Regions from separate parts of the Pseudovibrio sp. WM33 genome, predicted to be linked through region 3. Evidence: predicted binding sites of a transcription regulator. Region 3 holds the regulator's gene; each other region holds the start of a gene.
What was found. Region 3 encodes LexA, which represses DNA repair genes until DNA is damaged. Its sites were predicted from a motif close to TGTTCNNNNTGTGTTCNG; they were not measured.

Region 1 (5,305 bases), on a different contig from region 3:
AGCATCGCCGGAACCTGACCACGCCGCACGCGCTTCAGCACGCTGGCGCTCCATAGCAGTATTGAACCCATCGGTATCAACCGCAATCTCACGGCTACGCAATGCATCCTGTGTCAGATCGAGCGGGAAGCCGAAGGTGTCATAAAGCTTAAACGCTGTTTCACCATCAAGCTGATCACCAGAACCCAGAGAACTGGTTGCATCTTCCAGCAGGCCAAGACCGCGCTCAAGAGTTTTGATGAAACGCTTTTCTTCCAGCTGAACAGTCTCTTCAATAAGCTTTTCAGCACGTGGAAGCTCAGGGAACGCCTGCCCCATTTCACGCACAAGTGTCGGCAGCATATTGAAGATAACCGGCTCTTGCGCACCCAAAAGGTTTGCATGGCGCATCGCACGGCGCATGATGCGGCGCAGAACGTAACCACGACCTTCATTGGAAGGCAGAACACCGTCAGCAATCAGGAAGGCCATGGACCGCAAGTGATCTGCAATCACTCGGTGGCTCGCCTGTGCTTTGCCAACAGCTTCAACACCGGTGAGATGCTCAGAGCTCGCAATCAGAGCCTTGAAGAGATCGATCTCGTAGTTGTTATGTACGCCCTGCATAATCGCAGCAAAACGCTCAAGACCCATGCCAGTATCGATGGATGGACGCGGCAGATCGATACGCTTTTCTGGCAGCTGCTCGTACTGCATGAACACGAGATTCCAAATCTCGATAAAGCGATCACCATCTTCCTCAGGAGATCCTGGAGGGCCACCCCAGATATGTTCGCCGTGATCGTAGAAGATCTCGGAGCATGGGCCACAAGGACCGGTATCACCCATGGCCCAGAAGTTGTCTGAAGTTGGGATGCGGATGATTTTCTCATCAGCAAAGCCAGTCAACTTCTTCCAGATCTTGAATGCTTCTTCATCCTCGGAATAAACGGTGATCAACAGCTTGTCAGCCGGCAGCCCGTATTCTTTGGTGATCAGATTCCATGCCAGCTCAATAGCGTTTTCCTTGAAGTAATCTCCAAAGGAAAAGTTGCCCAGCATTTCAAAGAAGGTGTGATGGCGCGCAGTGTAGCCAACATTGTCCAGATCGTTGTGCTTACCGCCAGCGCGGACACATTTTTGCGAAGATGTTGCACGCACGTAATCCCGTTTTTCCAAACCGGTGAATACGTTCTTGAATGGCACCATACCCGCATTTGTAAACATCAATGTCGGATCATTGCGTGGCACCAGTGGACTGGAAGGAACAACTTCGTGTCCGTTCTTTGCAAAGTAGTCGAGAAAAGCCGACCGAATTTCGTTGACGCCACTCATAGGTATTGATGTCCGTCTCGTTTTCTAGTGGGCAGCTACTTCAACAATCACAGCCGCCAAATTGCAGGGTATGCGCATCAAAAACGATGCAACAAAAAATTAGTATCTGCCGCGTTTTAGCCATATGCAGCAAATCTGTCCATAAAACCCTACAAAAAAAGAGGCTGGATAAATCCAGCCCCTCTAAACTCTATTGGTTTTCCGCAGCTTTTTCCGGATCATCAATCTTTTCAGCAATCAAACCTGCATTCTGTCGGATAGCAAGTTCAATCTCATCCGCCAGTTCAGGATTCTCTTTCAGGAAGGTTTTCGAGTTCTCTCGCCCCTGCCCCAGCCGCTGGCTGTTGTAAGAGAACCACGCACCTGACTTCTCAACAATGCCGCCTTTCACACCAAGATCCAGCAATTCCCCCATTTTGGAGATGCCTTCGCCGTAGATGATGTCAAACTCAACCTGCTTGAATGGAGGCGCCAGCTTATTCTTCACCACTTTCACGCGGGTCTGGTTACCAACAATCTCGTCACGATCTTTAATCGCACCGATACGGCGGATATCCAAACGCACAGAAGCATAGAACTTGAGCGCGTTACCACCAGTTGTCGTCTCAGGCGAACCAAACATCACACCGATCTTCATGCGAATCTGGTTGATGAAGATCACCATGGTATTGGATTTGGAAATGGAAGCGGTCAGCTTGCGCAGCGCTTGGCTCATCAAACGAGCCTGCAGGCCAGGGAGCGAATCGCCCATCTCACCTTCAAGTTCTGCTTTTGGCGTCAGCGCAGCAACGGAATCGATCACCAGCACATCAATCGCACCCGAGCGAACCAGCGTATCGGCGATCTCAAGCGCCTGTTCACCAGCATCCGGCTGAGAGATGAGCAGGTCATCAATATTCACACCAAGCTTGCGTGCATAAATCGGATCCAGCGCATGTTCAGCATCAATAAAGGCGCAAATCCCGCCTCCTTGCTGCGCACAGGCAACTGTGTGCAAAGCCAGCGTGGTTTTACCGGAGCTTTCAGGTCCATAGATCTCAACGATACGCCCTTTTGGGAGCCCGCCGATTCCAAGGCCGATATCAAGACTGAGAGAACCAGTCGAAACGCTCTGGATTTCTACGGCCTGCCCCTGGCCCATGCGCATAATGGAGCCTTTACCAAAGGCTCGTTCAATTTGGGAAAGCGCTGCATCCAGTGCTTTATTCTTGTCCATCTGATTGCCCTCAACAAGGCGAAGTGAAGTTTGTGCCATACGTTCTCATCCCTTATTCCACGATGGACGCGTAGTTTCAAAGTCAGTTATTTGTACTCATTTTGTTCCAACTCCGCAATACCTGATAACTAACTAATAAAAATGGATTAATTTCAATATGTTCTCCTATTGTTCAACATGTAGATAACTTTTCCCGACACCCGTTTGGAGGAACGCATCTGGAATCAAACAGCAAAATGCACTTTTGATACATCACCCACAGTCTGTATTTGCTCGTAGCTTGCTTTGGCCAACCACATTGCATATCAACTGTCTTTCGATGTCGGGAGGAGAATTGGTTATGTCCACTAAAAAGGTCGGAGTAATCGGAGCAATCCATCTGGACAGGATTGCCCATGCAGATCGACCATTCAAGCCGGACACCTCAACACCCGGGAAAATTATGTCCCGTGCTGGAGGTGTTGGAGCAAACATTGCACGTGCAATGGCCCGGCTAGGCATGCAACCAACAATGCATGGATGTCTGGGGGACGATGCAGATGGAGCATTCCTCGCAAAAAGTCTGACAGAATGCGGGATTGATACTTCCAGTATCACCACTGTCGCAGAAGGGAGAACCGGATCCTATCTGGCACTTCACAATCCGGACGGTACGTTATTCTCCGCTATTTCGGATAGTGAAATCACAGCGATGGTGAGTTTCTCACAAGCCCATCCAATCCCACAGGCTCTGCTGGACTGCGACATCTGGCTCTGTGAAACCAATCTGGAAGAAGCAACGCTTCTCTCACTTGCCAATGCCAAGGAGCATCGCCTTCTCGCAGCAGACACCGTCTCAATTGCGAAGGCGCCCAAACTGCGTCCCCTCCTCTCAAAAATCGACATTCTTTTTACCAACACAGATGAAGCCACAGCTCTTTTGGAGTGCGAACCAGGAGAATTCTCAGCAGAAGAACTAGCTCAAAAGCTGGCAACTGCGGGCATTCCAATTGTTCTGGTCAGCAATTCCAACAAGCCACTGGCTCTTCACTGTGCAGGCAGCACAAGCTCGCACACTCCATTTTCTGTTGTTCCCGTGGATGTCACCGGCGCAGGTGATGCCTTCATTGCAGGCTTTCTTTATGCAAGCTGCCTCAATGAAGCCCCGGTTTCAGCAGTAAAAAGCGGCCTTGCTTCTGCATCAATTACAGTGGAAGCGACTGGCGCCGCGCCAGAAACGCTTTCACCCCAATCGCTTAAAGCTCGTTTATTAGAACATGCCTAAGCACCAACAACATACGAAAGACTGGGAAAACCATGGGAAGTTCAATTAAAATCCATCATTCAAAAGAAGTTGCAGATGCTCTGAGCAATGGCGCCCCTATTGTTGCGCTGGAGTCCACCATCATTACCCATGGTATGCCGTACCCGCAAAACGTTGAGACTGCCCGCGAAGTAGAACAGATCATCCGTGACGGTGGCGCAGTCCCTGCAACAATCGCAGTGTTGAATGGCGAGCTTCACGTAGGTCTGGAAGACAGCACTCTGGAAGAACTGGCAAACGCCAAAGACGTCATGAAGTGCTCCCGCGCAGATCTGTCCTTCGCGATGGCGCTGGGTAAAAACGGTTCCACAACCGTAGCCGCAACCATGATGGCAGCACACGCAGCTGGCATCCGCGTATTCGCAACCGGCGGCATCGGCGGTGTCCACAAGGGCGCGGAAATCAGCTTCGATATCTCAGCTGACCTGGATGAGTTGTCCCGCACTCCTGTTTGTGTTGTTTCCGCAGGCGCAAAAGCCCTGCTCGACATTCCAAAGACACTGGAAGTTCTGGAAACACGCGGCGTTCCGGTCATTGGTTTCAATTGTGAAAACGTACCAGCCTTCTGGTCTCGCGATTCAAAAATCAAAGCGCCTTACAGCCTGGACGATGCTTCCGACATCTCCAAACTGATCAAGTTCCGCGAAACATTTGGCGATCACGGCGGCATGCTGGTCACCAACCCGGTACCTGTAGAAGACGAAATTCCATCTGACGAAATGCAGGTGTTCATTGATGCATCCATTCAGGCAGCTGAAGAACAGAACGTCACCGGCAAGGAAGTAACACCGTTCGTGCTGCAAGACATTTTCGAGCGTACCAAGGGCCGCAGCCTTGCAACCAACATTGCGCTGGTTAAAAACAACGCAAAGCTTGCAACAAAAATTGCCTGTGGTTTGACTGCATAAGCAGCTTTTAAACCAAACAGAAATACAAATCCGGGCCGGTCAATCCAGCCCGGATTTTTTTATGCGCAACCTGCGTTGTTTCTTCTGCTCACCCCGACACTTTCAATCAACTCAAATCATGCAGAGACGTTCACATCTCTTTGATCGAAAGATTCCGTTGTTTTTCGGTCCCGATTATTTTAGGTGTTCTAAAGCTATAGAACTTTACATCTCTGTGTTTCTATTGGCGCATCTGCATCTTGTGGTCATAGAGTGCTCATCAAAACGCCATCAGGCGGGCATATGCGAGAAAGGCCGGTCCCATTTATTGGGTGGCTCCATTGAAATCACGCCAAACAGAATTTCGCGGTTGGCGGCAGCTGCTTCTGTTTTTGTCACCCGCAGGATTTACGCTATGAAGAAACTTATTTTTATCGGATTAACAGCAGCTCTCGCAGCTTGCCAAAGCGGCCCATCCAATCGCAGCGGCCAGCCTGCCATTCGTGCAGACGCAGATTCTCAAACCATCCAGATCAACGCATCACCTGAAACTGTTCGCAATACACTGGTAGACAGCGCAAGCGC
Region 2 (5,305 bases), on a different contig from region 3:
ACTCTCATCCATGGAAAGAATGCGCATCGCCTGCAATCCGCGCGGACGATTAAGCACCTCGCAAACAACACGCGCGCCTTCATACGCCGTCTGATAGCCGTCCCTGCGCAAGCATGTAACATGCAACAAGACGTCAGGCAGATCGTCTTCCGGCTCTACAAAACCATAGCCTTTGCCAATATCAAACCACTTGATTGTTCCTGCCACTTGAAGAACATCTAAGGCTGTATCGTCAACCAGGTCCTCGACAGAGCCTAACTGAGGCGCCGTTTTTACCACCATGATGAATGCCCCGAAATTTGCCGCATCTGAAATGTAACGCTCGATCAAAACCGAACACCACTTGATTCCACAAAAAGAATATCATTACGCCCGACGGCAAAAAGGTAAAAAATTAACAAAGAGCTAAATGATCCCCCATTGATTTGGTTAGTGTTGTCCTATCAACACCATTTACCTGAAGTTTGGAGGGGGTATAGCTAACACTACTGAAGATTTTATCCCATGAATCCCCGCGTTACTTTCAAAGTCTCCGCTCGTCATCAGATACACACTATTGCGGAGCATACCTTGCATATTCAGAATTCAGAAATACTAGGCACCCTTCCCTCCTAGCTTTTTTCGCGCTAGCTTCTGCCAACTTCAACCTCTGCTGGTTCCCACTTCACAGAGCCAATCCCATAAAAGAAAGAGTTCGACATGCGTTATCTACACACCATGGTCCGCGTTAAAGATCTTGATGAATCCCTGAAGTTTTATTGCAGCATCTTTGGGCTGGAAGAAGTTCGCCGTCACGAAAGCGAAGCTGGCCGCTTCACGCTTGTCTTCCTGGCTGCGCCTGAAGACAAAGAAAGCTTCAGCGCATCTTCCGCACCAGCACTCGAGCTAACATACAACTGGGATCCGGAAGAGTACGCCGGAGGTCGCAACTTCGGCCACCTCGCCTATGAAGTCGACAATATCTATGAGACCTGCGAAAAGCTTCAAGCCTCTGGGATCACAATCAACCGACCACCACGCGACGGCCGTATGGCATTCATTGTTTCTCCAGATGGAATTTCCATTGAGCTTTTGCAAAAAGGTGGAAGCCTTGAACCAGCTGAGCCATGGCTCTCCATGGGCAACACCGGAAGCTGGTAATTCCAGCACAAACATCTCAGCGTCTCAATTTCGATTGAGGCGCTGAAATCTAACAATAATTAAGAAAAGAATAGACCAAATCCGTATTTGTGGATTGTTTGAATTATAAAATTTTAAGCACTAGACAATATCCTACTGAAAACTTATAAGCCTCCTCACAGCGCGCCACATTGCGCAAATGCTGTAGAGTGCGCCCATCGTCTAGCGGTTAGGACGCCGCCCTTTCACGGCGGAAACAGGGGTTCGATTCCCCTTGGGCGTACCAATTCTCTCCTTCAATTTATTTAATTTGCTAGCATTGCATCTTCATGCGCTGTTTCTCTATTATTTTGAGAGCAAGCATTGACGACACATCTCTGCAAACAAGCTCCCCAATCCCCATAGCCGCGACCAGTCCACTTAAGCCCAAGTAAAGTCGAAAGATAAGATTTTTACCCGCATCATCTTCTGAGCAAGACCTCGCACCGGAACACAAAAAAGCCCGGCAGTGAACCTGCGCTCACTCCGGGCCATCTTGAATTGCATGCTTGGCTTAGAACGGAATTTCGTCGTCCATTCCGCCGCCGAAGCCGCCAGATGGTGCTTGACCACCTCCGCTGCCACCGCCGAAACCGCCGCCCTGATTGCTGGAGCCACCACCACCAAAACCACCGCCCTGGTCGTATCCGCCGCCGCCGCTGCCGCTGCCGCCGAAGCCACCGGACTGGCCACCCTGGCCGCCTGCACCACCGCCTTCGCCGCGACCATCAAGCATAGTCAGCGTAGAGTTGAAGCCCTGCAGAACGATCTCGGTGGAGTATTTATCCTGGCCGCTCTGGTCCTGCCATTTGCGAGTTTGCAACTGACCTTCGATGTAAACCTTGGAGCCTTTGCGCAGGAATTGCTCGGCAACCTTTGCAAGACCTTCATTAAACACAACAACACGGTGCCATTCGGTCCGCTCACGGCGCTCGCCGCTGTTACGGTCACGCCAGCTCTCCGAAGTAGCGATACGCAAGTTGACGATCGGACGACCGTCCTGCGTACGGCGAATTTCCGGATCTGCGCCCAAATTTCCAACCAAAATGACTTTATTGACGCTACCGGCCATTGAATTACTCCTAAGTCTGAACTCGCCCAAAGTTTAAGCGAGTTAAGTTGGCAAGTAACCTATGCTCCGCGCTCTACAATTCAAACAGACTTTCTCAAAGCCGCAGTGGTTGTCCACATTTCCTAGGCTTTCAGTCGGAATATCAGGCGCCCGCAAGCAAGGCTATCTGCTCGTTCTATTTTTGTTCCGACACATTGCCTTGCAAAACTGCTACGTTCAACTCTCAATTTTTCTAAAAGACAATTTTACGCGAGCAAACTCAAAAAGGCTTGCTCCTTAAAATTGTTCCGTTTATGTTCCACCTGATTTCCAGCGCTCATTCTCCTGCATTTTGAGGATCGCGCCCAGACCTGTTTTGCTTTTTATATGCGAACTCGGTATCCGTGATAAAGGACAGTTCCATGGCGAAGTCGCCAACACATGACACACAAAATACTCCCGCGCGCGCAGACCTTATGAAGCAGATCACTGTACGTGGCGCTCGCGAACATAACTTGAAGAATGTGGACCTGGATCTTCCACGAGACAGCCTGATCGTCATGACAGGCCTGTCCGGCTCAGGCAAATCCTCTCTTGCCTTCGATACGATTTACGCTGAAGGGCAGCGCCGCTACGTTGAAAGCCTGAGCGCTTACGCCCGCCAGTTCCTTGAAATGATGCAGAAACCGGACGTAGATCAGATCGACGGCTTGTCACCTGCAATCTCCATTGAACAGAAAACAACCTCCAAAAACCCACGTTCCACAGTCGGCACAGTCACAGAAATCTATGACTACATGCGCCTTCTGTTCGCGCGCGTAGGCATTCCATACTCACCGGCAACGGGCCTTCCAATTGAAAGTCAGACCGTCTCCCAAATGGTAGACCGCATTCTGACATTAGAAGAAGGAACCCGCCTTTACCTGCTGGCCCCAATCGTGCGTGGCCGCAAAGGCGAGTATAGAAAAGAACTTGCTGAGCTCATGAAAAAGGGCTTCCAGCGCGTAAAAGTTGATGGCGAGTATTATGAAATCGCCGATGCACCCACTCTGGATAAGAAGTTCAAACACGATATTGACGTCGTTGTTGACCGTATCGTTGTGCGCGAAGACATGGCTGGCCGCCTGGCAGATTCTCTGGAAACGGCACTGGAGCTGGCTGAAGGCCTCGCTACCGTTGAGTTTGCAGATCAGCAGGATGAGAAAGGCAAAGCAAAGCAACTCATTTTCTCTGAAAAGTTCGCTTGCCCGGTCTCCGGCTTCACGATCCCAGAGATTGAACCGCGTCTGTTCTCGTTCAACAACCCGTTTGGCGCATGCCCGACCTGCGACGGTCTCGGCACAAAGCTGGCGTTTGAAGCCGAACTCGTTGTACCGGACCAAACCCTGTCCCTTCGGGGTGGCGCGATCCTGCCGTGGTCAAAAACAGGCTCAACCTCTCCCTATTACACCCAAACACTGGAAGCCTTGGCCAAGCATCATAAACAGCCGATGACCAAGGCCTGGAAAGACCTTCCTGAAGACTTTCGCAATGCAGTGCTGTTTGGAACCGGCAACACAAAAGTGCAGTTTGTTTATGACGACGGCACCCGCTCTTACAAAACCGAAAAGCCATTCGAAGGCGTTGTTGGCAACATCGAGCGGCGCTGGCGTGAAACAGATTCTCAGATGGTGCGCGATGAACTTTCACGCTACCAATCCGACCATGCTTGCGACGCTTGTAAAGGCTACCGCCTCAAGCCTGAAGCCCTTTGCGTCAAAATAGCAGATCGCCATATAGGCGAGATCACAGCCCTTTCCATCAAAACCGCACATGACTGGTTCTCCAGCATTGATGAAAAGCTCTCTGATAAACAGAACGAAATCGCATATCGCATCCTCAAGGAAATCCGTGAGCGCCTGAAGTTCCTCAACGATGTTGGCTTGGAATACCTTTCCATGGACCGCTCTTCCGGAACCCTGTCTGGTGGTGAGAGCCAACGTATTCGCTTGGCCTCCCAGATCGGTTCCGGCCTGACTGGTGTGCTTTATGTTCTGGATGAACCATCCATCGGCCTGCACCAACGTGACAATGCCCGCCTTCTGGAAACCCTGAAACACCTGCGCAATCTCGGCAACACTGTTATCGTGGTAGAACACGACGAAGACGCCGTCCTCACCGCGGATTACGTGGTGGATGTGGGTCCGGGCGCAGGTATCCATGGTGGACAAGTAGTTGCCAAAGGCACGCCGGATGAAGTGATGGCCAATCCGGCCTCCCTCACTGGCAAGTACCTTTCCGGCAAAATGAGCATCCCGCAACCAGATGAGCCGCGCAAGATTGACAAGAACCGTCAGATCAAAGTGTTCGGCGCGCGCGGCAACAACCTCAAAGATGTGAATGCTACCATCCCGCTTGGCACATTCACTTGTGTAACCGGTGTATCTGGTGGCGGTAAATCCACATTCCTGATCGATACCGTCTACAAGGCAACCGCTCGTCGCCTCAATGGCGCACGCGACAACCCTGCCCCGCATGACCGGATTGAAGGTCTGGAGCGCCTGGACAAAGTCATCGACATTGATCAGTCCCCAATTGGCAGAACGCCGCGCTCCAACCCGGCAACCTATACAGGCGCCTTCACTCCAATCCGGGAGTGGTTTGCAGGCATGCCGGAAGCGAAAACGCGCGGCTACGCGCCGGGCCGCTTCTCCTTCAACGTAAAAGGCGGACGCTGCGAAGCCTGTCAGGGTGACGGTGTTATCAAGATCGAGATGCACTTCCTACCTGATGTATATGTCACCTGTGATGTTTGTAAGGGCAAGCGCTACAATCGCGAGACACTGGAAGTTCAGTTCAAAGGCAAATCCATTGCAGATGTATTGGACATGACCGTTGAAGAAGCAGCAAGTTTCTTCTCTGCCGTGCCATCTATCCGCGACAAAATGGAAACCCTCGCCCGCGTGGGCCTCGGCTACATCAAGGTCGGCCAACAAGCCACCACCTTGTCCGGCGGTGAAGCACAACGTGTGAAACTGGCAAAAGAGCTTTCCAAACGCTCAACTGGCCGTACGCTCTATATTCTGGACGAACCAACAACCGGTCTCCATTTCCACG
Region 3 (5,305 bases):
CCCGCTCTGCTCTGGTACAGGATTGGAACAAGGGGCATGGCATCCTCTGGTATGCGCTCTGCCACTTGGCTGGTGTACTGGTTTATTTCTCACTCCCCGCAGAGCCTTACAGTGTTTTAAGCGGAACTCCTTTTATCTTATTGGGAGTATTCGCTTTTCGTCGTTGGAAGATCGGGCGGTTAACGGTTGGGCTGACCGCGCTTTTGTTCTTTACTGCCGGGTTCTTCCTTGCTGACTTGCGCGTGGAGTATGCGCGCGGTGACCCGCTGGAGCGCCCGGTTACACGCAAAGTGGAGGGTGTGGTTGCTGGAGTGAAGCATTCTGGCAAAGGGGCTTACTCCGTCATTTTTGCAGATGTGACAACACTTTCGCAGAAGGGCGTAACTCTTCTTTCTTATCGCATCCGGATTAGCATCAAGGGGATGAAAGAGGCACCCGTGATGGGGGACAGGATGCAGCTGAAGGCTCGGTTGTTGCCGCCGGGAGGTGCGGTGCGCCCCGGTGGGTATGACTTTGCCCGAACTGCGTTTTTCAGTGGGATTGGTGCAGTCGGCTATGCGCTTTCCAAACCGGTTGTTGTGGCACAGGTAGAGGGCACAAGTTTTCTGCAAGGGATAGAGCGTGTGCGCAGTGGGATAGCACAGCGGATCCGGCGGGTGTTGGATAACAGCCCGGAAAGTGCGTTTGCTGTTGCACTTCTGGTGGGCAAGCGAGACTATCTTGCCACCGCTGACAAGGATGCCTTGCGCAATGCAGGGCTTGCTCATGTGCTCGCTATCTCCGGCATGCATATGGGACTTGTGACCTCTCTGGTCTTCCTTGGTGCCCGCCTGATCCTATCCCTCAGCCAGTCGCTTGCGCTGAAAGGACATATTCACGTTTATGCCAGCGTGGCAGCACTGATTGCGGCGATTGTTTATCTTGGTTTGTCAGGAGCTTCTGTGGCAACGCAGCGGGCTTTTTTGATGGCGGCGATGATTTTATGCGCGGGTCTGCTTGGTCGGCGGGCCTTCAGTCTGCGTGGTCTGGCGCTGGCTTGCCTTGTGCTTTTAAGCCTGAGGCCGGAGGAGGTTCTGGCTCCCGGGTTTCAGATGTCCTTCATTGCAGTGCTCGCCTTGCTCTCAGCCTATATGCTTGGGAAGGATTGGTTGCTCGGTGATCGAGACAGTTCGCGCAGACGGAATACCTCATGGTTTCAGAAGGTTAGTCGTGTAATCTTAAAGTGGATTCTAGCTTGTGCGTTGACCTCGTTGATTGCAGGTGCTGCCACGGGGCCAGTTGCGGCGATGCATTTTGAGCAGGTTGCGCCTTATGGAGTTCTGGGGAATATTCTTGCTATGCCATTGGTGACTTTTGTGGTTATGCCCCTTGGGTTATTGAGTCTGTTGGCGATCCCGTTTGGTGCGGATGCGTTCTTTCTGCAAGGGATGGAGGCTGGGTTGGCGCTGGTGCTGAAAGCTGCCTACTGGGTGAGCTCACTCAGTGAGGGGCTGACCAGTCTCGGGGTTGCCAGTGCTCCAGGGTATCTGCTCGTGATCCTAGCGATTGTCGTGCTGTGTGTGACGCCGCTGCGCCTGAAATGGCTTTCACTTCCGGCATTTACGGTGAGTGTCCTGATGTTTGCCGGTGGCAAGGCGCCTGATCTGATGATTGCAGATGCGGGCAAGCACATTGCTTATTATGGGCAGGATGGTGCGTTTCGACTGACGTCCTCGCGTATGTCGTTTGCTGCTGACAGCCTGTTGCGCGCTGGTGGGGGTTCAGCGGGTTCGTTCAAGCAGCACAAGGTGAGGGCTTCAGATCGGTCCTGTGATGAGCGCGGCTGTGTGATTGAGATATTCCCTCAGCAGCCTGCGGAGGGAGAGAGGGTAAGTTCAGAACCTATCCTGCTGGCGCAGTCCAAAGCAGTTGATGTTTTGGAGGCTGACTGCCATCTTGCCACCATCGTCATCACACAGGTTCAGGCGCCTCCGGCTTGCCGGGCTGAGCTGGTTATCGACCAGAAGATTTTCGGAGAACGAGGTTCAGCTTACATCTGGCTCTCAGCTGGCGCTAAGGGCGGGGAAAGAATAAAAAAAGTGCGCTGGGCATATGATGCTCAGCGCAGACCTTGGAATCCAAAATTGCCTCAGGCAACCAATGATTTAATAGCGGCGGAAGAGCGCAATCATCTTGCCTTGAACGTGGACGCGGCCCGGGCCGAAGATGCGAGTTTCGTAGGCGGGGTTGGCCGCTTCCAACGCGACTGAGGCGCCTTTTTTGCGCAGGCGCTTCAAGGTTGCTTCTTCTTCATCAATCAGCGCCACAACGATTTCGCCGTTATCAGCCGTGTCACCACGTTTGATCAACACGGTATCCCCATCGAAGATACCGGCATCGATCATGGAGTCGCCTTTGACTTCCAGCGCATAATGCTCACCGCGACCCATCAGATCAGCAGGCATTGCGATGGTATGGCTTTGTGTCTGGATTGCTTCGATTGGTACGCCTGCAGCAATGCGGCCCATGACCGGGATTTCCAGCGTTGGCACTTCGTCTGGTGATGTGGTGCGTGGAGGTGGCGGCGTTGCTACTTTCTTGCTCAGGGAGCCCTCAATCACCTCAGGTGCAAAGCCTTTTTCCTTAGCGGCAGGCTTCAGGCCCGGAGAAATGGAGTCTGGCAGTTTGAGGATTTCAAGTGCACGAGCTCTGTTCGGCAAGCGGCGAATGAAGCCGCGCTCTTCCAGAGCTGTGATCAGCCGGTGAATGCCGGATTTGGAACGGAGGTCCAGCGCGTCCTTCATCTCATCGAAGGAGGGCGGAACACCGGCTTCCTTCAAGCGTTGATGGATGAACATCAAAAGCTCGTGTTGCTTCTGTGTAAGCATCTTTTATCCCCGTTCGCTCCTAAGGCGCTGATTGAAAGTGAGCGGTCATTCCTGACCAATCGCAGTTTTGTAATTCCAAGAAGCTGAAAGACTTCAACTTCTGCGATTGGAAGGACAAAACACGAACGTACTCTACCTGTTCTCATTGTGTTCTGCAATGGGTTTGTTGAGGTTAAGCCCTGCTAGAACTGGGGGATTTGGTTTCTGGTGGGTGAGTGGGCAGGGGTTGCCCACTTCTGATGTCTGGATTTAGCGTAGCTTGAGCAGGTCCACTTTTTCACCTGCCTTTGCAGCTGGTGCGTGTGGTGGACGAATGATCAGGGCATCTGCTTTTGTCAGCAAGGCAAGCATGGAAGAGTCCTGTTTGCCAAACGGTGTTGCTATCAGATCTCCGTGTTCGTCTGTGTCCAGACTGGCGCGCAGGTAGTCCTGGCGCATATCATTTGTAGGCAAATCATCTGCCAGAGTTGCTTTGGTAACGCCTTGATTTGTCACAGAGACCGTGCGGCCTAACATCTTGTCCAGAAGCGGGCCGAGGAAGAGGAGTGCGCATACAAGGCTGGAGACTGGATTGCCAGGAAGGCCGAGGACTTTCATCGGGCCAAGGGCACCGGCCATGAGGGGCTTGCCCGGGCGCATGGCGATGCGCCAGAAGCCTAGCTCCATGCCTTCAGCGCCCAGCACGTCCTGAATGAGATCGTGGTCGCCCACAGAGGCACCGCCGAGTGTCACCAGTACATCGGCTTTCGCTTCAATGGCCTGCTTCACGCGTGCCGCGATTTCCTCAGGTTGGTCTGGTGCAATGCCCAGCATCATTGGCGTTCCACCGCAGTTTCTGACGAATTCTGCGATGCCGACCTGATTGGACGCGATGATTTGATTCGGACCTGGTACCTGGCCTGGCTCTACGAGTTCATCACCATTTGCGAGGATCGCAACAACCGGTTTTTTGCGTACTGGCAAGGCTGCGTGGTTCATGGCGCCTGCAAGCGATAACTCACGGAAGCCGAGTGGCGCGCCTGCCTTCAGGAGGGTTTGACCTTCTTTGAAGTCGAGGCCTGCTGGGCGGATGAACTTACCAACAGAAACGGCTTCCTCGCAAAACAGGTTATCCCCGTCACGGCGAGCGTTTTCCTGCATTAAAATCGCGTCGACGCCTGCTGGAACAGGCGCACCTGTAAAGATGCGCAGAGCTTCTCCGGCTTGCAGCGTGCCATCGAAGTTATGCCCGGCAGCAACTTCTCCAATGACCTTCAAAGCAGTCTCTGGATCGACCGTATCAGCAGCTTTGACAGCATACCCATCCATTGCTGAGGCCGAAAATGGAGGCTGCGTTCTCGTTGCAGCAACATCTTCTGCCAGAATGCGTTCTCCGGTTTCAAGTAGTGGAAGCTGCTCGGTACCGGTCGGATTCACATCTTTCAGGAGGCGGTCCAGCGCTTCTTCAATACTGATCAAGCTCATCGGGAGTTATCCTCCTCAGCCAGATAGTGACCGGACTTGCCGCCCTTCTTCTCCAGCAACCGGATTTCACCGATCTCCATAGAACGGTCAACGGCTTTTGCCATGTCGTAAATTGTCAGGCAGGCAACGGAGGCGGCTGTAAGTGCTTCCATTTCGATGCCAGTCTGGCCGGATACTTTTGCAAAGACTTCGATCTCAATTCCTGGCAGCTCAGGATTGGGTGTGAAGTCCACCTGAACCTTGGAAAGCGCCAGAGGATGGCACAACGGGATCAGCTCGTGAGTTCTCTTGGCCGCCATGATGCCAGCAATGCGTGCCGTTGCGAGCACGTCGCCTTTCTTGGCGTTGCCTGAAAGGATCATGTCCAGAGTCTCAGGCTGCATTTTTACCTGACCGCCTGCACGGGCAATGCGTGAGGTAACCTCTTTCTCCGAAATGTCGACCATATGAGCCGCACCGCTGTCATCTAAGTGAGTGAGTTTTGGAGAAAGTTCTGACATTTTCTTGCCTCTGGACACAGTTTGTTCAGGTGTCTGCTTTTGCCAAGCAGTTGATTTTTAGCGTTTAAGTAAAGCTTTGGTTGCGGTTTCCACATCCTCCTGACGCATCAGGCTTTCGCCGATGAGGAAGGTGGAGATACCGGAGTTTTCCATTCGGTAGAGGTCTTCTGGAGTGAACAGGCCGCTTTCGCCAACAATGATCCGATCTTGCGGGATCAGTGGTGCGAGCCGCTCGCTGGTTTCCAGAGATGTCTCGAAGGTTTTTAGATTGCGATTGTTGATGCCAACAAGCGGAGAGGAGAGCTTTAGCGCGCGTTCCAGCTCAGCTTCGTCATGCACTTCGATAAGCGCATCCATGCCCAGTCCAAATGCGGCGTCTTCCAACTCTTTGGCCAGTTGGTCGCTAACAGCTGCCATAATGATCAGAATACAGTCAGCGCCCCATGCACGTGCTTCATGAACCTGATAGGTGTC

Region 1: the regulator LexA is predicted to act here: its motif matches at 2,622-2,639, upstream of recA (recombinase RecA).
Region 2: the regulator LexA is predicted to act here: its motif matches at 2,402-2,419, upstream of uvrA (excinuclease ABC subunit UvrA).

Annotation. Positions count from the first base shown of each region.
Region 1 is NZ_LMCK01000090.1:158,337-163,641, forward strand. It holds gene alaS (alanine--tRNA ligase) at 1-1,314, opposite strand, end outside; gene recA (recombinase RecA) at 1,505-2,569, opposite strand; gene PsWM33_RS16120 (carbohydrate kinase family protein) at 2,871-3,794, shown strand; gene PsWM33_RS16125 (pseudouridine-5'-phosphate glycosidase) at 3,827-4,741, shown strand; gene PsWM33_RS16130 (hypothetical protein) at 5,136-5,305, shown strand, end outside.
Region 2 is NZ_LMCK01000079.1:19,808-25,112, forward strand. It holds gene PsWM33_RS13485 (cold-shock protein) at 1-282, opposite strand, end outside; gene PsWM33_RS13490 (VOC family protein) at 700-1,140, shown strand; tRNA gene PsWM33_RS13495 (tRNA-Glu) at 1,331-1,405, shown strand; gene PsWM33_RS13500 (single-stranded DNA-binding protein) at 1,673-2,230, opposite strand; gene uvrA (excinuclease ABC subunit UvrA) at 2,632-5,305, shown strand, end outside.
Region 3 is NZ_LMCK01000022.1:23,767-29,071, forward strand. It holds gene PsWM33_RS05945 (ComEC/Rec2 family competence protein) at 1-2,249, shown strand, start outside; gene lexA (transcriptional repressor LexA) at 2,145-2,867, opposite strand; gene PsWM33_RS05960 (molybdopterin molybdotransferase MoeA) at 3,117-4,331, opposite strand; gene moaC (cyclic pyranopterin monophosphate synthase MoaC) at 4,328-4,831, opposite strand; gene trpC (indole-3-glycerol phosphate synthase TrpC) at 4,889-5,305, opposite strand, start outside.